Regions from separate parts of the Chimaeribacter sp. YP20170169 genome, predicted to be linked through region 1. Evidence: predicted binding sites of a transcription regulator. Region 1 holds the regulator's gene; each other region holds the start of a gene.
What was found. Region 1 encodes PurR, which represses purine synthesis genes. Its sites were predicted from a motif close to CANGCAAACGTTTGCNTG; they were not measured.

Region 1 (5,917 bases):
ATCACTTTTTCTTCTGACTTATGACCTGCAAGGAAAAGCATAGACAATTTGCAGGCGTATACGAGAACCCGCGGGGTAACCCGCCGTATCTGATATTCGACTATGTACAGAGGAAAGTGGGACGAATCCCGCTGGCCCAGGGGTAGGACAGCAGGTCATCATCCCTGACAAAATGCGCGCACTCCTCGCGCACCAAGACTTGATAAAAGTTTTGTAAAACCGTTGTTCTTATCGAGTGAAAAAGAGTATAGGCGCGCCAGAAGCGATACTCAATAGTCAATCCCTTCTGGCGCAAAGAATAATCAAGCGATTATTCAGTAAGGCAATTATGCCGTTTGGTTAGTATGCCGCTCATGACGGATGGCTGCCTGCGCCGACGCATTACGCTGGAGCAGGTAGCCTGCCAATGCCAGGCCCACGGTGCTCAGCATCACACTGACGGTTGCCATCAGCGGCTGGCTGATAAAGGCCGATACCATCAGACTGGCGACGAAGCAGAGTCCCAGTTGCAGGGCATTCTGCAGGGCCGCGGCCTTGCCGGTGCTCTGCGGGAAGGGCAGTAGCGCGTTAGCCACAATTATGGGATAGAGTGCGCCATTTGCCAAAGCCATCACACAAAATGGCACCAGCAACAGCGCCAGCCCCGGCGTGGCGAGCCAGGCCAGCAGGAACAGCGCGATGATGCTCAGGCTGTAGCCAGCCAGCAGCCACGGCACTAGCACCTTGCCATCACGGCGGCTGACCACGTAGCGGCAGCCAAACCCACCCATCAGGAAGGCAAAGGTCTGCGGCACGTAGCTCAGGCCGATGGCATCCGCGCCATAGCCCATGGCGTGCAGGATGAAGGGCGAGCCGGTCAGCCAGGCGAAGAAGCCTGCCGAGCAGGCGGCATACATCAGCACGTTGCCGCTAAAGACGCGGGAGCCGAGCAGCGCCAGCATTCCTACCTTGGGGGCCGGATGGTCAGCACCCGGCCGGTTGGCAGGCTGGAGCCGCAGCGTTGGCACCAGCAGCAGCAGGGTGATGGCGAGCAGCGCCAGGAAGATGGCGCGCCAGCCAAAGTGGTTCAGCAGCCAGGCACCCAGCAGCGGGGCCAGCGCCGGTGACAGCGCCACCAGCGGCATAATGGTGGCAAACACCCGTTTCGCCTGCTCGCCCGTGCAGCGGTCCACCACCAGCGCCTGCCAGCTTACGGCCGCGGAACAGACTCCCACCGCCTGCACAAAGCGCATCAGCCAGAGCTGGCGCGCATCCTGCACCCACAGCATCCCGGCGCAGCCGACGGCAAACATCAACAGCCCCAGCACCAGTACGGGCTTGCGGCCGATGCGGTCAGAGAGCGGCCCCCAGATCAGTTGGGCGCAGGCGAAACCGGCCAAAAACAGGCTCAGGCTGGCGCTGATGGCATTGGGCGTCAGCGAAAGATCTGTCTGCATCTGGGCGAAGGCCGGCAGGTACATGTCAGTGGCCAAAAAGCCAAGCACACTCAGTCCGGCCAGATAGAGCATGAAAAGAGGGGAGCGGGTCATAGCAAATTCCTATGGTTTGTTAGTAGATGATAAGAAAAACGCATAGCGGTGCGCACTCTACTGGAGCAGCCAGGGCATTGTGAAACGTTAAAATTTGCGCCATGCTGTGAAAAATTTTGCAAGCAGAAAGAGTGGGGCGCGCCATGTGGTCAGAGTATTCGCTGGAGGTGGTGGACGCCGTAGCACGCACCGGCAGCTTTAGCGCGGCAGCGCAGGAGCTGCACCGGGTGCCCTCGGCGGTCAGTTACACCGTGCGCCAGCTGGAGCAGTGGCTGGCGGTGGAACTGTTTGAGCGCCGCCACCGTGATGTGGCGATCACCGAGGCCGGACAGGTTTTTATTGAGGAGGCGCGCGGTGTTATCAAAAAAATGCAGGCCGCGCGTCGCCAGTGCCAACAGGCGGCCAATGGCTGGCGTGGGCAACTCAATCTGGCGGTGGATCGGGTGGTGCGTGCCGATCGCACCCGGCAGCTGGTGCTCGATTTCTACCGCGAGTTTCCCGATATGGAGCTGCTGATCTCGCCGGAGGTGTTCAACGGCGTCTGGGATGCGCTGGCGGATGGACGGGTGGATGCAGCGATTGGTGCCACCCGCGCCGTGCCGGTGGGCGGCAGCTACCGCTTCCGCGACATGGGCTTTCTGCCGTGGCGCTGTGTGGTGAGCCGTACCCATCCGCTGGCACAACTGCCCGGCCCGTTGGCGGATGAGCAGTTGCGGCCGTGGCCAGCCCTCTGTCTGGAGGACACCTCCCGCACCCTGCCGAAGCGCGACACCTGGACGCTGGATAACCAACGGCGGCTGGTGGCGCCAGACTGGACCAGCGCGCTGGATTGCCTGCTGGCTGGCCTGTGCGTGGGGATGATCCCGGCGCACATGGCGCAACCGCTGATCGATCGTGGAGAGTTGGTGCTGCTGACGCTGGCGCAACCCTTCCCGGACAGCGCCTGTTGCCTGACCTGGGATCAGGCGCGCACCTCGCCAGCGCTTAGCTGGTTGCTGGATTATCTGGGGGACAGCGAAACGTTGAACCGGGAGTGGTTGCGTGGGGAGTAAAAACCGGGGCGCATGGCCCCGGCTGGTCGATTAACGGCGGTAGTCGCGGTAGGGGCCATCGGCCACGGAGCGACGCTCCACCAGTTTCGGGCGCACTTCAATGGTCTGCGGGTCTTCACGCTTGCTGGTGATGCGATCCAGCAGCATGGCAAAAGCACTCTCGCCGAGGCGCTCTTTCGGCTGGTGGATGGTGGTCAGTGCCGGGGTAAAGTAGCGCGCGTTACGCACGTTGTCATAGCCAATCACCGAGATGTCTTGTGGCACGCGCAGGCCCATCTCGTCGGCGGCGCAGATGGCGCCCATTGCCATGATGTCGCCGCCGCAGAACACCGCCGTTGGGCGCTGCTTCTGCACCAAAATCTGCTGCATCGCCTTGTAGCCGGACTCCGGCTCAAAATCACCCTGTACCACCCACTCCGGGCGCACAGTGATATTTGCCTCTTCCATCGCCTTCAGGAAGCCCTGATGGCGGCCGCCGCCGGTGTTGCGTGACAGCTGGCCGGGGATGATGCCGATATCACGGTGGCCGCGCTCAATCAGATAACGGCCTGCGATGTAGCCGCCCTCAAAGGCGTTATCAATGATGGAGTCAGTAAAGTCGCTGCGTGCTGAACCCCAGTCCATCACCACCATCGGGATGTTGCGGTACTCCTCGAGCATACCGATCAGCTGATCCGGGTACTCAGAGCACATCACCAGCAGGCCATCGACGCGCTTTTGCGCCAGCATCGCCAGGTAAGCTTGCTGCTTGTCGAGGTTATTGTGGGAGTTGCAGAGGATCAGGGTATAGCCCTTGCTGTAGCAACTGTTCTCCACGGACTCAATCACCTCAGCGAAGTAGGGGGCCTCACTGGAGGTCGCCAGCAACCCGATGGATTTGGTGTGGTTGACTTTCAGGCTGCGCGCCACGGCGCTTGGGGAGTAGTGCAACTCCTTGATGGCGGCCCAGACCGCCGCCTTCGTCTCTTCAGCGACGAAACGTGTTTTGTTGATAACGTGTGACACGGTGGTGGTGGACACGCCGGCACGTTTGGCGACATCTTTAATCGTGGCCATGGGAAAAGTGACTCCTGAAAATACGTGTTACAGCACGTAACTATAATGTTAATCGTTTGCCTGCGTTTATTCTTCTGCCCACCGTAAAAGATGCAGTGAATTCTAGGGGGAGAGGACGGTCATCTTCGCTGGGGAGCGGTGGGGCATTGCAGCCGCGGCCGGGTACGCAGTGTGTAAACCGCGAATTTTCCCCTATTCTTGCGCAAAGGGGAAGCAGAAAATTATCCCGTTGCGCATCACGACGTGATAGGCACTGCCTGCAATACTGTGAGAATATGAGAACTCATACAAACATTGTGGTTTTGTTTGCGTTATTCAGGAGAACACATGGATACCAATTTGAAACTGTCGCTATGCACCACTGTGGCGGCGCTCACCATGATCATTGCCTTTAGCTTTACCGCTGTTTTGGGCTAATCCGCCTGCACCAGAAAAAAAAGACGCCCTTGGGCGTCTTTTTTGTTACGCGGTGGTCAGCGCACGGTCTTGGGGGTCATCACGCGGCGGGCGCCGACGTAATGGTCCTGCCAGTAGTCATTATCCAGATAGCTGATGCGGATATCCTCGCCGGTGCGCGGTGACTGGATAAATTTGCCATCGCCGAGATAGACGCCAACATGGTCAGCCGCGCCACGGTTGGCGATGCGGAAGAAGACCAGATCGCCGCTCTCCAGCTCGCCACGTTTAACCGGCGCGGCATCACGCAGGTGGTACATCTCATTGGCGGTGCGTGGCAGGCGGATCTTCATCACATCTTTATAGGCGTAATAGACCAGCCCGCTGCAATCGAAACCGGTGGTGGGGGAGGTGCCGCCCCAGCGGTAGGGCTTGCCTACCTGCTTCATTAGCTTGGTCATCGCCGTTTGCTTGGCTTTCTGGTAGCGCTTTTTATGCGCCGGGCTGAGTGCCAGCGGGCCGCTCTCCACAGCTTTGGCCTCGTGGCCGGGCAGGCGCTGGCGGCCATAGCCTTTTTTATAGCCCTTTTTCGGCGGCGTCACCTTGACCAGATGGGTAGAGGCGGTTTTACGTGTTTTACCGCTTTTGGTCGTGACCTTGACCACCTGAGCCTTGTCGCGGCTGGTGGCTTTTTTCTTTACGCTGGTTTTCACCGGCTTGCGCTTTTTACGGTCATCCGTCCTGGCCTCACTGGCATGGCCCTTGCGGGGTTCGGCCGACGTGCGCGCATGGGGCGACGCATGCGCCAGATTCATACAGAGCTGGGTAAAAAGCAAAACGAAAAGCGTAACGAGTAAACGCATGGCAACGCTACCAAAAGTGTCCGACAAACATCCATGGAGGCCCAGTATCACTGAAACCTGCCGCACAAAAAAGCATGAAACCCCCTGATTCTAATTCATATTGTCAGAAAAAGTTAATAGCTTTTTTCATTAGTGAAAACTGGGGGGGAGATATGCTGCTTTTATCCGCAACTCAAGCGGTTAGCGGCCTGGCGGCATAGAGGGATAACGCGTTTTTCCGATAAACCTCATCGTTCAGATCTGTTACTGTTAACATATGTTTAATTATTGTTAGCAGTCAGGCCGACGAATTTGGGGCATGGGGGAAAACCCTGCAAAAAATGGTGTTTTCATCCCGTTGCCGCCCTCGTTACAATAGGCCACTGCTGATTTGATGTGACGCGTAATAGCCAGCCAATGGCTTGAGGAAGCAAGACAATGACGACAATTGAAAAGATCCAGGCCCAGATCGCGGAAAACCCGATCCTGCTGTACATGAAAGGCTCCCCGAAGCTGCCAAGCTGTGGCTTCTCCGCTCAGGCGGTACAGGCGCTGTCCGCGTGCGGTGAGCGTTTTGCCTATGTGGACATTTTGCAGAACCCGGACATCCGTGCTGAGCTGCCGAAATACGCCAACTGGCCGACCTTCCCGCAGCTGTGGGTGGATGGTGAACTGGTCGGCGGTTGCGACATCGTGCTGGAGATGTACCAGCGCGGCGAACTGCAACAGCTGATCAAAGAGACCGCCGAGAAGCACCGTTCCCAGGAAGAGCAACAGTAATCCGGGCGCGGGGGCAACCTCAGCGGCAATGAAAACGGGCGACCCTAGGGTCGCCCGTTCTGTTTTACTCGTCGGCCTCTGGTGTCGCCAGCGGCCAGCCACCCAGCCGTTTCCAGCGGTTGACCAGCTCACAGAACAGCAGTGCCGTCTGCTCGGTGTCATACAGCGCGGAGTGCGCCTGGGCGCTATCAAAGGGGATGCCGGCGGTGATGCAGGCTTTCGCCAGCACCGTCTGCCCGAGCACCAGCCCGCTCAGCGCCGC
Region 2 (5,917 bases), 1.6 Mb from region 1:
GGGGTTGGGGCCAGCCAGGCGGGCAAGCTAGCAAAGCTTGGTCTGGAGACCATTCAGGATCTGCTGCTGCAATTGCCGCTGCGTTATGAAGACCGCACCCACCTCTATCCAATCAATGACCTTCTGCCGGGCATCTTCGCCACGGTAGAGGGTGAAGTGTTGCGCACGGATGTCAGTTTTGGCCGCCGGCGCATGATGACCTGCCAGATCAGCGACGGCACCGGCGTCCTTACCCTGCGCTTCTTCAACTTCAATGCCGCGATGAAAAACAGCCTGGCCACCGGCCGCCGCGTCACCGCCTATGGTGAGATTAAGCGTGGGCATCATGGCGCGGAGATCATCCACCCGGAGTATCGCCTACAGGGCGACCACAGCGAGGTGGTGGTGGAAGAGTCCCTGACGCCGGTCTATCCGGCGACCGAGGGAGTTCGACAGGCCACGCTGCGCAAGCTGACCGATCAGGCACTCGATTTGCTGGATACCGTGCCCATTGAGGAGCTGCTACCGGAGGAGTTGCGGCGCGGCATGATCTCGCTGCCACAGGCGCTGCATCTCTTGCACCGCCCACCACCGGATGTGCGGCTGGAGGATCTGGAGAAGGGGCGCCACCCGGCACAGCGTCGCTTAATCATGGAGGAGTTGCTGGCGCATAACCTCAGTATGCTGGATGTGCGCGCCGGCACCCAGAGTTATCAGGCGCTGCCGATTCCCCATGACACTGAACTGACCGGCCGTTTCCTCGCCTCCCTGCCCTTCCAGCCAACCGGCGCACAGCGTCGGGTAGTGGCTGAGATTGAGCAGGATCTGGCGAAAGGCTTCCCAATGATGCGGCTGGTGCAGGGCGACGTTGGCTCCGGCAAGACGCTGGTGGCGGCGCTGGCGGCATTGCAAGTGATCGCCCAAGGCAAGCAGGTGGGGCTGATGGCACCAACCGAACTGCTGGCGGAGCAGCATGCCAATAACTTCCGCCAATGGTTTGAACCGCTTGGCATCCAGGTTGGTTGGCTGGCCGGCAAACAGAAGGGCAAGGCGCGTCAGGCGCAGCAGGAGGCGATTGCCAGCGGCCAGGTCTCCATGGTGGTCGGCACCCACGCCATCTTCCAGGAGCAGGTACAGTTCAACGGACTGGCGCTGGTGATCATCGATGAGCAGCACCGTTTTGGCGTCCACCAGCGGCTGGCGCTGTGGGAGAAGGGGCTGGTGCAGGGCTATCACGCACACCAGTTAATCATGACCGCCACCCCCATTCCGCGCACGCTGGCGATGACCGCCTACGCCGATCTCGACACCTCTGTGATTGATGAGCTGCCGCCGGGCCGTACCCCGGTGACCACCGTCGCGATTCCCGATAGCCGCCGTGAGGAGATCATTCAGCGGGTAAAAAATGCCTGCGAGCAGGAGGGGCGGCAGGCCTATTGGGTCTGCACCCTGATTGAGGAGTCCGACATGCTCGAGGCACAGGCGGCGGAAGCGACCTGGCAGGGGCTGAAGGAGGCGCTGCCCGGCCTGAACATCGGGCTGGTGCATGGCCGCATGAAACCGCAGGAGAAGCAGGCGGTGATGCAGTCATTCAAGCAGGGGGAGATCCAGTTGCTGGTGGCCACCACGGTGATTGAAGTTGGCGTGGATGTACCGAACGCCAGCCTGATGATCATTGAAAACCCGGAGCGGCTGGGGCTGGCGCAGCTTCACCAGTTGCGTGGCCGCGTCGGGCGTGGCGCAGTGGCTTCCCACTGCGTGCTGCTCTACAAAACGCCGCTGAGCAAAACGGCGCAGCGGCGGCTTCAGGTACTACGTGACAGCAATGACGGCTTTGTGATTGCCCAGCAGGATCTGGAGATCCGTGGGCCGGGCGAGTTGCTCGGCACCCGCCAGACCGGCAGCGCCGAGTTCCGCGTTGCCGATCTGCTACGCGATCAGGCGATGATTCCAGAAGTGCAGCGGGTGGCACGCCATATCCACCAGCGCTACCCGGAACATGCCCGGGCGCTGATTGAGCGCTGGCTGCCGGAGCGCACCCGCTACACCAATGCCTGACACGCCTTCTACAGGGCGAACGCTGGAAGCAGCAGGAACAGCTTAATCACCAGCGCGTTGACGATATCCATAAAGAACGCCCCAACCATCGGCACAATCAAGAAGGCGAGATGGGAGGGGCCGAAACGCCCGGTGATCGCCTGCATATTGGCGATGGCCGTGGGGGTCGCCCCCAGCCCAAACCCGCAATGCCCCGCCGCCAGTACCGCCGCATCGTAGTTCGCCCCCATCACCCGGTAGGTCACAAACACCGCATATAGCGCCATCGCCAGCGTCTGCGCCGCCAGGATCACCAACATCGGCAGTGCCAGCGCTGACAGCTCCCAGAGTTTTAGCCCCATTAAGGCCATCGCCAAAAACAGTGACAAACTGACGTTGCCGACGACCGACACCGCGCGGTCAAAGACCCGGTAGAGGCCCGAGGCGGACAAGATATTGCTGAGCACTACGCCGACAAACAGCACGCAGACAAAGGTCGGCAGCTCGAAGGCGGTGCCATGCAGTTTCCCAGACAGAAAACTGCCAGCCGAGAGGCAGATGGCGATCATGGCGATGGTTTCAATCAGCACCAGCGGCGTAATCAGCCGGCCGGTCAGCGGTTTCTCGAAGGCGCTGGGCGTTTCCAGATCTTCTGGGCGCCCCTCCGGAGTCATTGAGTGCCTGACCAGATAGCGCGCCACTGGCCCGCCGACCAAGCCCCCCAACACTAAACCAAAGGTGGCGCAGGCCATCGCCACCTCAGTGGCGCTGCTAAACCCATAGTGCTCACTGAACATCTTGCCCCACGCCGCGCCAGTGCCGTGGCCGCCTGACAGGGTAATGGAGCCGGAGAGCAGGCCAGTCAGCGGGTTCAGCCCCATCATGCTGGCCAGCCCAAGGCCGATTACGTTTTGCAGCACCAGCAGCCCCACCACCACAAACAGGAAGGCGACCAGCGAGCGGCCACCCTGACGCAGGCTGCCGATATCCGCATTCAGGCCGATGGTGGCGAAGAAGGCCAGCATCAGTGGCTCTTTCATGGTGTCATCAAAACGGATCTCCCAGCCGGAAAGTTGCTTCACCAGCAGCAGGCCCAGCGCCACCAGCAGGCCACCGGCCACTGGCTCCGGGATGGTGTAGCGATTAAATAGGGGAATGCGCTGGACGCACTTGCGCCCCAGCAGCAGCACCAGTGTTGCGGCGACCAGCGTGCCGAAGTTATCGAGTTCAATCATAAAAACACCCCAAAAAATATAAAAATATATAAAAGATCAATTGGTTATTTTTATGCCAATCCCTTGTGCGGGGCGGGCGATCCGAATTAAAAACCCAAAACCTTACTAAAGGCAAGGTTAAGCGTAACGGCGCGGCACGTCTGGGCGTGAAAGAATTTATCGACTGCATTCGCAAACGTTTGCTTTTGGGCTGGCAGGCTCATTAAAATGCCCCCTTTGCCGCCCCGGGAACCCTGATATGAGCGTACACACCGCCGAGCGGGAGTCTGGCACTGCCGCCACTCCCCACAATAGTGAATTGATCTACCGCCTGGAGGATCGCCCGCCGCTGCCGCAAACCCTGTTTGCCGCCTGCCAGCATCTGCTGGCGATGTTCGTGGCGGTGATCACCCCGGCACTGCTGATTTGTCAGGCACTCGGCCTGCCCGCGCAGGACACCCAGCACATCATTAGCATGTCGCTGTTCGCCTCCGGTCTGGCTTCCATCCTGCAAATCAAGACCTGGGGGCCGGTGGGGTCTGGGCTGCTCTCCATTCAGGGCACCAGCTTTAACTTCGTCAGCCCGTTGATCATGGGCGGCATGGCGTTGAAAAACGGTGGTGCGGATGTGCCGACCATGATGGCGGCGCTGTTCGGCACGCTGATGGTCGCCTCCTGTACTGAGATTGTGCTGTCGCGCTTCCTGCATCTGGCGCGCCGCATCATCACCCCGCTGGTCTCCGGCATTGTGGTGATGATCATTGGCCTCTCCCTGATTCAGGTGGGACTGACCTCCATCGGCGGCGGCTACGGCGCGATGGCCGATCACACCTTCGGCGCGCCGAAAAACCTGCTGCTGGCCGCCTCGGTGCTGGTGGTGATCATTGTGCTGAATCGCCAGCGCAATCCCTACCTGCGCGTCGCCTCGCTGGTGATCGCCATGGCGGTCGGCTACCTGCTGGCCTGGGCGCTGGATATGCTGCCCGTCACCGCCGGGGCCACCTCGCAGAGCTGGATCATGCTGCCGACGCCGCTCTACTATGGGCTGGGCTTTGACTGGAACCTGCTGCTACCGCTGATGCTGATCTTTATGGTGACCTCGCTGGAGACCATCGGCGACATCACCGCCACCTCTGACGTCTCGGAGCAGCCGGTCGCTGGCCCGCTCTACATGAAGCGCATCAAGGGCGGCGTGCTGGCGAATGGCCTGAACTCGTTGATCTCGGCGGTGTTCAACACCTTCCCCAACTCCTGCTTTGGCCAGAACAACGGCGTGATCCAGTTGACCGGCGTGGCCAGCCGCTACGTCGGTTTTGTGGTGGCACTGATGCTGGTGGTGCTCGGCCTGTTCCCTGGCGTCAGTGCGCTGGTGCAGCACATCCCTGAGCCGGTGTTGGGCGGCGCGACCATCGTGATGTTCGGCACCATCGCCGCCTCCGGGGTGCGCATTGTGTCGCGCGAGCCACTAAACCGCCGGGCGATCATGATTATTGCCCTGTCGCTGGCCGTAGGATTGGGCGTCTCCCAGCAGCCGCTGATCCTGCAATTCGCCCCGGACTGGGTGAAGAACCTGCTCTCTTCCGGCATCGCCGCCGGTGGCATCACCGCCATCGTGCTGAACCTGGTCTTCCCGCAAGAGAAGTAACGCCTTTCCCCCTGTCCTGCCGCGGCCAGTGTGATCACACACTGGCCGTTTTTTATGGAATGTGTTGGCCCTATCTATTGTGATAGCGGGCTGATTGCGGCATAAACAGGGTTACTTTACGAGTAAGGGGTAGTGAGAGCGATGAAATTTCTCGGGAAAGTGCTGGCAACCGTGCTGTTACTGTGTGTGCTGATCGTGGTGATAGGGTATCTGGTGTTACAGACTCCGTGGGCAGCCGGCTGGGTCAGCCGCTGGATCAGCGCCAACAGTGATTACCGGCTGGCGATTGGCAAGATTGACCATGAGTGGTCCTCTCCCATGGCGCTGACCCTGCATGATGTGCGGCTGACACCGGCGAACCAGCCCGCGCTGCTGGACGCTGGTGAAGTGAGCGTGGCGTTTAATTGGCACCAGCTCTCCCAGCCCGGCCACTTTGAGCGCCTGACGCTGCGCAACGGTAGCCTCAACCTCGGCAGTGGGCAACGCGCACTGCCGGTGGAGGCGGATCTGTTGCAGCTAAGCAATATGCGGCTGAACGCCAACGTCGATCGCCTTGCCATCGCTGCCCAACAGGTCAACGCGGGCGTCACCCCGTGGCGTCCTACTGCTGCACAGCCGCTGGGTAACGATGCCGAGTTCCAGTTGAGCGCCGGTGCATTGACGCTGAACGACATGCCCGCCTCGCAGGTGCTAATTCAGGGGCGTATCCAGCAAAACCGGTTGCTGCTGAATACCGTCGGCGCGGATTTCGCCCGCGGCCAACTCACCGCCAATGCCAGCCGTGACGCTGAGGGCAACTGGAACATCAACGCCCTGCGCCTAAGCAATATCCGCCTGCAATCGCCGCATACCCTCGCCACCTTCTGGCAGGATTTTCAGGCGCTGCCGAAAATGACCCTGAAACGGCTGGATGTAATTGACGCGCGCGTGCAGGGGCCGGACTGGGCCTTCAACGACCTTGACCTGACGTTGCAGGAGATCACCTTCGATCACGGCAACTGGCAGAGCGACGATGGCTCGCTCGCCTTTAATGCCAGCGACC
Region 3 (5,917 bases), 280 kb from region 1:
GTCGGCACCCAGGCCCACGAGTGGTTCCAGGCGCACCAGCAGATCTCGCCGGTGCTGGCCAACAGCCAGCGCGCCGCGTTGCAGGCCTGGCTGGATGAGTACCCGGACCAGCTCGGCATCGCCCTGACCGACTGCATCACCATGGATGCCTTCCTGCGTGACTTTGGCCCCGGCTTCGCCCATCGCTATCAGGGGCTGCGCCACGACTCCGGTGACCCGCTGGAGTGGGGTGAGAAAGCCATCGCCCACTATGAGAAGCTGGGCATCGACCCAATGAGCAAGACGCTGGTCTTCTCCGACAACCTGGATCTGGACAAGGCGCTGGCGCTCTACCGCCACTTCTATACGCGCATCAATCTGGTGTTTGGCATCGGCACCCGCCTCACCTGCGACATTCCGGGCGTCCGCCCGCTGAATATCGTGATCAAACTGGTGGAGTGCAATGGCAAGCCGGTCGCCAAGCTCTCGGACAGCCCCGGCAAAACCATCTGCCAGGATCAGGCGTTTGTGAAGGCACTGCGTAAAGCCTTCGACCTGCCGCTGGTGAAAAAGGCCAGCTAAGCGCCCTGACGGTGCCGCCCTTGGGGCGGCGCCGCTGCCCTCCCTGCCCAAGATCAACTTCCGCTCACTTTCCCGGCCATTTCGTCCAGAATGTTGCCGTGCGCCCATGATTTCTGCTTGTGTCCTGTGACGCGGTAAGTAACATAGCAAAACCCGCCGCGGCGGGTTCCGTCATTTTGAATTAACCCTTATTAAAGAGAGAAATCTATGAGCGTTGTGCCTGTAGTCGACGTACTGCAAGGCCGTGCTGCGGTCGACAGCGAAGTCACCGTACGCGGTTGGGTACGTACCCGGAGAGATTCTAAAGCTGGTATCTCCTTCCTCGCCGTATATGACGGCTCCTGCTTTAATCCGTTACAGGCCGTCGTGAATAACTCTCTGTCCAATTACCAGGATGAGGTGCTGCACCTGACTACCGGCTGCTCCGTGGAAGTGACCGGCACCGTGGTCGCCTCGCCGGGCGAAGGCCAGAGTTTCGAGTTGCAGGCCACGGCAATCAAGGTGGTCGGCTGGGTTGATGACCCGGACACCTACCCGATGGCGGCCAAGCGCCACAGCATCGAGTACCTGCGTGAAGTGGCACACCTGCGCCCGCGTACCAACCTGATCGGCGCCGTGGCGCGCGTGCGCCACACCCTGGCTCAGGCGATCCATCGCTTCTTCCATGAGAACGGCTACTTCTGGGTCTCTACCCCGCTGATCACCGCCTCTGACACGGAAGGTGCCGGTGAGATGTTCCGCGTCTCCACGCTGGATCTGGAAAACCTGCCGCGTGACGATCAGGGCCGGGTTGATTTTAGTGAGGATTTCTTTGGCAAAGAGGCGTTTTTGACCGTTTCTGGCCAGCTTAATGGCGAAACCTACGCCTGTGCGCTCTCCAAGGTTTACACCTTCGGCCCGACCTTCCGTGCGGAGAACTCCAACACCAGCCGTCACCTGGCTGAGTTCTGGATGATCGAGCCGGAAGTGGCCTTTGCGACGCTGGATGACGTAGCAGGTTTGGCAGAGAAGATGCTGAAATATGTGTTTCAGGCCGTGCTGGATGAGCGCGCTGACGATTTGGCGTTCTTCGCCGAACGTGTCGATAAAGAGGCGATTTCTCGCCTTGAGCGCTTCATCAGCTCTGATTTTGCTCAGGTCGATTACACCGATGCGATCGAGATTCTGCTGAAGTCGGGCCAGACCTTTGAGAACGACGTGAGCTGGGGCATTGACCTCTCCTCCGAGCATGAGCGTTACCTGGCCGAGAAACACTTCAAGGCCCCAGTGGTGGTGAAGAACTACCCGAAAGACATCAAAGCCTTCTATATGCGCATGAACGACGATGGCAAAACCGTGGCCGCGATGGACGTGCTGGCACCGGGAATTGGCGAAATCATCGGCGGTTCGCAGCGTGAAGAGCGCCTTGACGTGCTGGATCAGCGCCTTGAGGAGATGGGCCTGAACAAAGAGGATTACTGGTGGTATCGTGACCTGCGCCGCTATGGCACCGTGCCGCACTCCGGTTTTGGCCTTGGTTTTGAGCGTTTGATCGCCTATGTCACCGGTGTGCAAAACGTGCGCGATGTGATTCCTTTCCCGCGTACGCCGCGTAATGCCAGCTTCTAACGGCTAACTTTCACACTATTAATACAAAATTGTTACAAATCAGAGGCCAGCAATGCTGGCCTTTTACATTTTTTAAACTTCGATCCTGCTCACAAAGTTCCCTAAAATTCACACATTGTTACAAATCGTTGCTTTCTGAAACCCCATTAGTACTTTCGTAGCATTTTCGCGGTAGATTAACCGTACTACCAATGGAACACTGCGTGCAGACACAGGAAGACACCAAACTTTCAACAATAGTTCCCAGAACTATTAACGGCAGTGGCAAGGTGTCCGAATAACACCAATGAGGGTAATATAATGATGAAGCGCAACATTCTTGCAGTGGTTATCCCGGCTCTGTTGGCTGCTGGCGCAGCGAACGCCGCCGAAATCTACAACAAAGATGGCAACAAGCTGGATCTGTACGGTAAAGCTGTTGGTCTGCACTACTTCTCTGATGACGACGGTTCCGACGGCGACCAGACCTATGTTCGTTTCGGCTTCAAAGGTGAAACCCAAATTACTGACCAACTGACCGGTTTCGGCCAGTGGGAATACAACGTTCAGGCGAACAACTCTGAAGGTTCCGACGCACAAGACGGCAACAAAACCCGTCTGGGCTTCGCGGGTCTGAAATTCGGCGACTACGGCTCCTTCGACTACGGTCGTAACTATGGCCTGCTGTACGATGCGATTGCCTGGACCGATATGCTGCCAGAATTCGGCGGTGACTCCGGTTACTCCGATGGCTTCCTGAGCGGCCGTTCTACCGGTGTGGCAACTTACCGTAACCACAACTTCTTCGGCCTGGTGGATGGCTGGGACTTCGCAGTCCAGTACCAGGGCAAAAACGACCGTTCTGACATCCGCCGTGCAAACGGTGACGGTTGGGCACTGTCCACCTCTTACACCAGCGAAATCGGTGTAGGCATCGTGGGTGCATACGGCGAATCTGACCGTACCAACGCACAGAACGCACCGGGCGTACTGGGCAACGGCGAGAAAGCACAGAGCTGGGCAACCGCTCTGAAATATGACGCCAACAACGTCTACCTGGCCGCCATGTACGGTGAAACCCGCAACGCGACTCCGTTCTCCCAGCAGATCGGTAACAGCGACGGTTCTACCACCAGCGTAACTGGCTATGCCAACAAAGCACAGAACTTCGAAGTGGTTGCACAGTACCAGTTCGACTTCGGCCTGCGTCCGTCCCTGGCGTACGTTCAGTCCAAAGGTAAAGACATCGAAGGCATCGGCGACGTTGACCTGATCAAATACTTCGATGTGGGCGCGACCTACTACTTCAACAAAAACATGTCCACTTACGTTGACTACCGCATCAACCAGATTGATGACGACAACGCACTGGGCATCAACAGCGACGACATCGTGGCGCTGGGTCTGGTTTACCAGTTCTAATCACGATCTCCTAGTTTATCCAGTGTGAATAAGGCAGGGCTTCGGCCCTGCCTTCTCTTTTTCTGCCCCCGCCACACCCCCACCAGCCTGTCCGCTCTTTTTGCCGCAAACGGTTGGCAAACGCCTGACATGGCGTTAACCTGATGCTTCTGCCCGCTTATCACAAGCCATGGACGTTTCTACATGTTTGAGAAAATCACCGCTGCCCCTGCCGACCCGATTCTGGGCCTGGCTGATCTGTTCCGTGCCGATGACCGCCCGACCAAAATCAACCTGGGTATTGGCGTCTACAAAGATGAGACCGGCCAAACGCCGGTGCTGACCAGCGTCAAGAAGGCTGAGCAATACCTGCTCGAGAATGAGGCCACCAAAAATTACCTGAGCATTGATGGTATCCCGGCCTTCGCCAGCTGCACCCAAGCGCTGCTGTTTGGTCAGGCCAGCGCCCTGATTGCTGACAAACGCGCCCGCACGGCCCAGACGCCGGGCGGCACCGGCGCGCTGCGCGTCGCCGCTGATTTTCTGGCGACCCAGACTGACGCCAAGCGCGTCTGGATTAGCAACCCCACCTGGCCGAACCACAACAACGTGTTTGGTTCCGCTGGGCTGGAAGTGCTGAGCTACCACTACTATGACGCGGAGAACCACGCGCTGGACTTCGACGGTATGCTCAAGAGCCTCGACGCGGCACAGGCCGGTGACGTGGTGCTGTTCCACGGCTGCTGCCACAACCCGACCGGCATCGATCCGACCGCCGAGCAGTGGCAACAGCTGGCCGATCTCTCGCTGGCCAAGGGCTGGCTGCCGCTGTTTGACTTCGCTTACCAAGGCTTCGCCAACGGTCTGGAAGAGGATGCACAGGGCCTGCGCATCTTTGCTGCCAGCCATGCCGAGCTGATTGTCGCCAGCTCCTACTCGAAAAACTTCGGGCTGTACAATGAGCGCGTCGGGGCTTGCACCCTAGTGGCCGCCGATTCAGAGAGCGCCGATCGCGCTTTCAGCCAGATCAAGGCCACCATCCGCGCCAACTACTCCAACCCGCCAGCCCACGGCGCGGCCGTGGTCGCGACCATCCTCAGCAATGAGGCGCTGCGCGCCCTGTGGGAGCAGGAATTGACCGACATGCGCCAGCGCATCCAGCGTATGCGCCAGCTGTTCGTCAATACTTTGCAGGAGAAGGGAGCACAACAAGATTTCAGCTTCATCAGCAAGCAGAACGGCATGTTCTCCTTCAGCGGCCTGACCACCGAACAGGTGCTGCGCCTGCGCAGCGAGTTCGGCGTCTACGCTGTCAACTCTGGCCGCATCAACGTCGCGGGCCTGACGCCAGACAACATGGCGCCGCTGTGTGAGGCGATTGTCGCGGTGCTCTGATGCATCCGGCATAAAAAAAGCCAGCCCGCGGGCTGGCTTTTTTATTGGCGTCGCGCCCGTTACTGGAGGAACGGGTTGGTCAGGCGCTCATGGCCGAGGGTAGAGATTGGCCCATGCCCCGGCAGGAAGGTCATCTCGTCACCCAGCGGCAGTAGCTTGGTGCGGATGGCATCAATCAGCGCCTCATGGCTGCCGCGTGGGAAGTCGGTGCGCCCCACCCCGCCACGGAAAATCACGTCGCCGGAGATAATCAGGCGCGCGGCGCGGTTGACGAACACGATATGCCCCGGCGTGTGGCCGGGGCAGTGCAGCACCTCCAGCCGCATCTCGCCGACCTGCACGATCTCCCCCTCCTCCAACCAGCGGTCAGGGGTAAAGGGTGCGCACTCGGCCAGCCCAAACATCTGGCTCTGCACCGGCAGCGCCTCCAGCCAGAAGCGATCCTCCTGCTGCGGCCCCACCAGCGGCACGCCAAAGTGCTGCGCCAGTTCAACCGCCGCCCCAACGTGATCGAGGTGGCCGTGGGTCAGCAAAATCTGGGTGACGGTGATAGGCCGGGCGGCCACTTCGGCAATAATGGTGTCGGCATCGCCGCCCGGATCGACAATCGCAGCCTCATGGCTGGCATCGCACCAGATCAGGGAACAGTTTTGGGCAAAGGCAGTGACGGGGATAGTGACGTAGTTCATAGGGCTCCACGGCCGGTGCGGAACGCCTTCCGCACCGGCGTAAACGCACACCTATCAGGACCAGTTACGCACCGGGCCAGTATCAATGTGCACAAAGTTGCTTCGTGGGTAATATCCTACACCACCGGCACGCATTTTTAACGCGGCCTTGCGGATATTGCTCAGTTGCACACCTTCAATGTGGAAATCCATGGCACGCCCGAGCGTGTGGTAGCTGTGCTTCGCTACCCCGCTGCTGTGCTTGCGTAAGTCGTCATTGGTGGCTACCGAGCGGTAACCGGAGA
Region 4 (5,917 bases), 270 kb from region 1:
TTGCAGCTGCATACCGCTTGGGGATGTGGCACTCAGCTAACGGACGCCGTCAGGCAGGCGGCGCGCACCGGGCGCGCCCTGCCCGCTACACCGCCTGATCGTACAGGGCGGCGAGATCGACCTCTTCCGCGACCGGGATCAGCCGGTCATGCATGATCTTAATGGCATCGCCAAACTGCATGGTGCGCCCGGAGAGCGTCAGCTGGCCCTGGGCCAGCAGGCAGAGGCTGGCATTGTCGCCCGCTTCCACCACCAGCAGTTGAGCCTGCTGGCTGCTCTCGGTCACCTCGACCGCCACCACGTCACCGCTTTTCGGTTGCATGGCGCGCGCCTGCTGCGCAAAGTGCCAACTTTTCGGCATCAGCGGCTTCAGGAAGCGGCAGGCCACCAGCGCGTTCAATACCAGTTCCGCCCGCAGCTCGGATTTAAGCTTAATTCGGCGGCACTGCTCCTCATAATCAAAATAGAGCGCGGCATCATCGACAGAAAATGCGCACTCCCCGAACGCGTCCGGCGTCAGCATTTTGGCAGGAAACCGTGAGCGAAATATCATCCCATTCGCCAGATCCAACATCAGCCGATCGTGATCGGCATCAAAATACCACCGCCAATTATCGTCAGGTTTGATTCTCATGGGTTACCCTTTAACGCCTGTTAATGAAAAAAAGAGAAAAAAGACCGCCTGAAAATGTGTGCAGGGTGACGGCATGCTAATAAATGATACCGGTGAGTGGAGCGGGACTTATTATTTACGCTGATAACGGCCTCTCATCCCGTGCCTAATACCCCCGGCAGTGGACAAAATATAGACGAGCCGGAGAGAGAAATAAACCCCCCGGCCCAGCAAGTTGCCTAAAAAATATCAAATTGAGTGAATAATATCTTTAATCAGGCGTGGCCCGTGGTAAATAAAACCGGAATAAATTTGGATGAGCGAGGCCCCGGCCTGCATTTTCTCGCGCGCGGCGGTCAGGGAGTCGATGCCGCCCACGCCAATAATTGGTAAGCGGCCCTGCAGTTCCTGGTTGAGGCGGCGGATAATTTCTGTGCTGCGCAGCTGCACTGGTCGGCCGCTCAACCCACCCGCCTGCTCGCAATAGGGCAGGCCGTGCACCAGTTTGCGGTCGAGGGTGGTATTGGTGGCAATCACGCCGTCAATATTATGGCGCACCAGACTGTCGGCAATTTGTACCAGCTCCTCTTCCGAGAGATCCGGCGCAATTTTCACCGCCACCGGCACATATTTTTGGTGGCGCTGCTGCAATTCAGCCTGCTTATTCTTGATGGCGGCCAGCAATTCATCCAGCGCGTCGCCATACTGTAAGGTGCGCAAACCGGGGGTGTTGGGCGAGGAGATATTCACCGCGATATAGCCGGCATAGGGGTAGACCTTCTCCATGCAGATCAGGTAATCATCCTTGCCCTGCTCCACCGGCGTGTCTTTATTTTTACCGATATTAATCCCCAGAATGCCGCCGAAATGGGCCTTCTTCACGTTCTCGACCAAATTATCGACACCGCGGTTATTGAAGCCCATGCGGTTAATCAGTCCCTGCGCCTCCACAATGCGGAACAGGCGCGGCTTCTCATTGCCATCCTGCGGGCGCGGCGTCACGGTGCCCACCTCGACAAAGCCGAAGCCCATCGCACCAAAGGCGTCAATGCACTCGCCATCCTTGTCCAGCCCGGCCGCCAGGCCCAACGGATTGCGGAATGAGAGGCCCATACAGCTGACTGGCTTGGCTGGCAGTGACTGGCGGATAAGGAATTCAAACGGCGAGCTGGAGAGGCGGCGAAGCTGGCGGAAGGTTAATTCGTGCGCGTGTTCGGGGTCGAGCTGGAAAAGCGCTTTTCTGACGAGCGGGTAATACATGAAATCTCCTGAGTTCCCGGTGGCAAACCGGGGGCGTATTATCCGGCATCGCCGGGCAAAAGGGAACTGATTCCCGCCCTCTACGCAATCGTTTACCAGCCCGTCACAGGCTGCTTACCTTTTTCCTCTTCTTACCCCCTCCATTCATCACCCACGTTTATCCGTTTTCTGGCAAAGGAATGCCGGAATTAAGATTTCATCAAAAGCGGACGGGCTGTTAGCTTTGTTATCACTTAGTTAGGAAAAACCGAATTATTATTCATTTTGGTTATAAGGAGTGATTATGCACGTTATATCCCTGGCTGGCAGCCCGCGCCTGCCGTCGCGCTCCTCGGTGCTGCTGCACCTTGGCGAGCAGTGGCTGCAACAACGTGACGTCAAGGTCACCAGCTATAGCCTGCATGATTTTGCCGCAGAGGATCTGCTGTTCGCCAATTTCGCCAGCCCACAAATCAAGGCGCTGGCGACGGATCTGGCCGGGGCCGACGGCTTGGTGATCGCCACGCCGGTCTACAAGGCCGCCTATTCAGGTGCGCTGAAAACGCTGCTCGACCTGCTGCCAGAGCGTGCGCTGGAGCATAAGGTGGTGCTGCCGCTGGCCACCGGCGGCTCCATCGCCCATATGCTGGCGGTGGACTACGCGCTGAAACCGGTGCTGGCCGCGCTGAAAGCCCAGGAAGTGCTGCACGGCGTCTTTGCCGATGACAGCCAGGTGGATATGAAAGCGCAGCCGCAGCCACAACTGGCGCCAGCGCTGGCCGAACGTCTGGAGGAGGCGCTCGCCAATTTCCATCTGGCGCTGAGCCGCCGGGCGTCGGTTTCGTCGTTTGATTCCCATTTACTGCGGCATATCGCCTGATAGCGGCCCGGAGGACAAGGATGAGTGCAACCCTATTACGACACTGGAAACGCGCCACGGCGCTGTTCGCCCTGCTGGGCAGCCTGAGCCTGGCGGCACAGGCGGCGGATGACCCGGCGCAGTTCCGCATCGGCTACCAGAAAGGCTCAGTGAGTCTGGTGCTGGCCAAGAGCCACCAGATGCTGGAGACGCGCTACCCGCAGACCCACATCACCTGGGTGGAGTTCCCGGCCGGGCCACAGATGCTGGAGGCGCTGAACGTCGGCAGCATTGACATGGGCAGCACCGGCGACCTGCCGCCACTGTTCGCGCAAGCCGCCGGGGCCGACCTGCTCTACGTCGGCCAGGAGCCGCCGAAGCCGAAGGCCGAGGTGATTCTGGTGCCGGAAAACAGCCCAATTAAACAGGTGGCGGATCTCAAGGGCCGCAAGGTGGCCTTCCAGCGCGGCTCCAGCTCGCACAATCTGGTGCTACGGGCGTTGCAGGAGGCCGGCCTCTCCTTCAATGACATTACGCCGGTCTACCTGACCCCGGCGGACGCACGGGCGGCCTTTGCGCAGCACAACGTGGATGCCTGGGCCATCTGGGATCCCTACTACTCGGCGGCGCAGTTGCAGGGTGGCGTGCGGGTGCTGAAAGATGGCAGCACCCTCAACCAGACCGGCTCCTTCTATTTGGCGAGCCGCCAGTATGCCGAGGCGCACCCGGCCTTCATTAAAGAGGTGCTGGCGCAGCTCACCGCCGCCGATGCCCTGACGCGCAGCGACCGCGCCCAGAGCATCACCCTGCTGGCGCAGGCGATGGGCCTGCCGGAGCCGGTGATTGCCACCTACCTGAGCCACCGCCCGGAGACCATCATTAAGCCGGTGGATGACCGCACGGTGCAGGCGCAGCAGAACACCGCCAACCTGTTCTTTGAGAACCACCTGTTGCCGAAACGGCTCGACATTGCCAGCCGTGTCTGGCGCGCGCCGCAGTAACCCTGACCTTTTCTCGCGATTCAGCCCGGCCGGATGCCGGGCACTAAAGGAGCACACCATGAGCCTGAACGTATTCTGGTTTTTACCGACCCACGGCGACGGCCGCTACCTCGGCACCAATGACGGCGCCCGTACCGTAGACCACGCCTACCTGCAACAGATTGCCCAAGCGGTGGACCGCATGGGCTTTGGCGGGGTGCTGATCCCGACCGGTCGCTCCTGCGAGGACTCCTGGCTGGTGGCGGCGTCGATGATTCCAGTGACGCAACGGCTGAAATTTTTGGTGGCGCTGCGCCCCGGTATCATCTCCCCAACGCTGGCGGCACGGCAGGCCGCGACGCTGGATCGCCTCTCCAACGGCCGCGCGCTGTTCAACCTGGTGACCGGCGGTGACCCGGATGAGCTGGCGGGTGAAGGGCTGTTCCTCGACCATGAGGCGCGCTATGAGGCGTCGGCGGAGTTCACCCACGTCTGGCGGCGGGTGCTGGAGGGCGAAACCGTGACCTTCAACGGCAAACACATCCAGGTGCGTGACGCCAAACTGATGCTGCCGCCGGTGCAGCAGCCGCGCCCGCCGCTCTACTTCGGCGGCTCCTCGGAGGCGGCGCAGGATCTGGCGGCTGAACAGGTGGAGCTGTACCTCACTTGGGGCGAGCCACCGGCGCAGGTCAAGGAGAAGCTTGAGCAGGTGCGCGCCAAGGCCGCTGCCAAGGGGCGCACGGTGCGCTTCGGCATCCGGCTGCATGTGATTGTGCGCGATACCACGGAGGAGGCGTGGCAGGCCGCTGACCGGCTGATCGCCAACCTCGATGAGGAGACCATCGCCCGCGCGCAGCAATCCTTCGCCCGCTTTGACTCGGTGGGCCAGCAACGGATGGCCGCGCTGCACGGCGGCAAAAAAGATAACCTAGAGATCAGCCCCAACCTGTGGGCCGGCGTCGGGCTGGTGCGTGGCGGGGCAGGCACCGCGCTGGTGGGCGACGGGCCGACCGTGGCGGCGCGGATGCAGGAGTATGCCGATCTCGGCATCGACACCTTCGTGCTCTCCGGCTACCCGCACCTTGAAGAGGCCTACCGGGTCGGCGAACTGCTGTTCCCGCACCTCGATCTGGCCACGCCGGACGGTGGCGAAACCAACCTGCGGGTGCTGCGCCCGCAGTCAGAGGTGATCGCCAATGATTTCTACACCGTTAAAGCCTCCCAGAGCTAAGGAGCGAACGATGCGAAACTTTGCCAAACGCGGGGCCTATTGCCTCGCCCCTTGGGCGGTGCCGGTGCTGTTAGTGCTGCTCTGGCAACTGGCGGTGGAGACCGGCTGGCTGTCAAACCGCATCCTGCCGGCCCCGAGCGCCGTGGTGACCGCCTTCTGGTCGCTGAGCGCCAGCGGCGAACTGTGGCACCACCTGGCGATCAGCAGCTGGCGCGCGGCCATCGGCTTTGCCATTGGCGGCAGCATCGGTTTGCTGCTCGGCTTTATCACCGGCCTCTCCCACTGGGGCGAGCGGCTGCTCGACAGCTCGTTGCAGATGCTGCGCAATATCCCGCATCTGGCGCTGATCCCGCTGGTGATTTTGTGGTTCGGCATTGATGAGTCCGCCAAAATCTTTTTGGTGGCGCTCGGGACGCTGTTCCCGATCTACCTCAACACCTACCACGGCATCCGCAACATTGACCGCGGCCTGCTGGAGATGGCCCGCAGCTACGGCCTCTCCGGGCTGCCGCTGTTTATGCAGGTGGTGCTGCCGGGCGCCCTGCCCTCCATCATGGTGGGCGTGCGCTTCGCGCTGGGCTTCATGTGGCTGACGCTGATTGTGGCGGAGACCATCTCGGCCAACGCTGGCATCGGCTACCTGGCGATGAACGCCCGTGAATTTTTGCAGACTGACATTGTGGTGGTGGCGATTGTACTGTACGCCATCCTCGGCAAGCTGGCCGACCTGAGCGCGCAACTGCTGGAACGTGTCTGGCTGCGCTGGCATCCCGCCTACCAACTGACGTCCCAAGGAGGCAACGCATGAGCACGCCTATCCGCATCCCGCAGGGGACCCCGCTGACGCTGAACCGCATCAGCAAACGGTATGGCGCGCGCGCTGTGCTGCGAGACATTGATCTGCGCATCGCCCCCGGCCAGTTCGTGGCGGTGGTTGGCCGCAGCGGCTGCGGCAAGAGTACCCTGCTGCGCCTGCTGGCCGGGCTGGAGCAGGC

Region 2: a site for PurR is predicted at 3,420-3,437, ahead of ACK3SD_RS17445 (nucleobase:cation symporter-2 family protein). Genes of this name have one in related genera too.
Region 3: a site for PurR is predicted at 3,673-3,690, ahead of ACK3SD_RS11285 (amino acid aminotransferase). Genes of this name have one in related genera too.
Region 4: a site for PurR is predicted at 1,955-1,972, ahead of pyrD (quinone-dependent dihydroorotate dehydrogenase). Genes of this name have one in related genera too.

The regions. Positions count from the first base shown of each region.
Region 1 covers NZ_CP176824.1:2,196,334-2,202,250, reverse strand. Annotated here, with positions in the region: gene punC (purine nucleoside transporter PunC) at 327-1,529, opposite strand; gene punR (DNA-binding transcriptional activator PunR) at 1,673-2,581, shown strand; gene purR (HTH-type transcriptional repressor PurR) at 2,612-3,637, opposite strand; gene cydH (cytochrome bd-I oxidase subunit CydH) at 3,965-4,054, shown strand; gene ACK3SD_RS09820 (C40 family peptidase) at 4,111-4,896, opposite strand; gene ACK3SD_RS09815 (Grx4 family monothiol glutaredoxin) at 5,314-5,655, shown strand; gene rnt (ribonuclease T) at 5,720-5,917, opposite strand, start outside.
Region 2 covers NZ_CP176824.1:3,821,272-3,827,188, forward strand. Annotated here, with positions in the region: gene recG (ATP-dependent DNA helicase RecG) at 1-2,037, shown strand, start outside; gene gltS (sodium/glutamate symporter) at 2,046-3,251, opposite strand; gene ACK3SD_RS17445 (nucleobase:cation symporter-2 family protein) at 3,490-4,875, shown strand; gene ACK3SD_RS17450 (AsmA family protein) at 5,017-5,917, shown strand, end outside.
Region 3 covers NZ_CP176824.1:2,477,169-2,483,085, forward strand. Annotated here, with positions in the region: gene pncB (nicotinate phosphoribosyltransferase) at 1-561, shown strand, start outside; gene asnS (asparagine--tRNA ligase) at 769-2,169, shown strand; gene ompF (porin OmpF) at 2,470-3,570, shown strand; gene ACK3SD_RS11285 (amino acid aminotransferase) at 3,754-4,944, shown strand; gene ACK3SD_RS11290 (MBL fold metallo-hydrolase) at 5,004-5,633, opposite strand; gene mepK (peptidoglycan L,D-endopeptidase MepK) at 5,688-5,917, opposite strand, start outside.
Region 4 covers NZ_CP176824.1:2,466,919-2,472,835, forward strand. Annotated here, with positions in the region: gene ACK3SD_RS11225 (YcbX family protein) at 1-40, shown strand, start outside; gene ACK3SD_RS11230 (cell division protein ZapC) at 86-634, opposite strand; gene pyrD (quinone-dependent dihydroorotate dehydrogenase) at 863-1,873, opposite strand; gene ssuE (NADPH-dependent FMN reductase) at 2,157-2,732, shown strand; gene ACK3SD_RS11245 (aliphatic sulfonate ABC transporter substrate-binding protein) at 2,753-3,712, shown strand; gene ssuD (FMNH2-dependent alkanesulfonate monooxygenase) at 3,771-4,922, shown strand; gene ssuC (aliphatic sulfonate ABC transporter permease SsuC) at 4,933-5,730, shown strand; gene ssuB (aliphatic sulfonates ABC transporter ATP-binding protein) at 5,727-5,917, shown strand, end outside.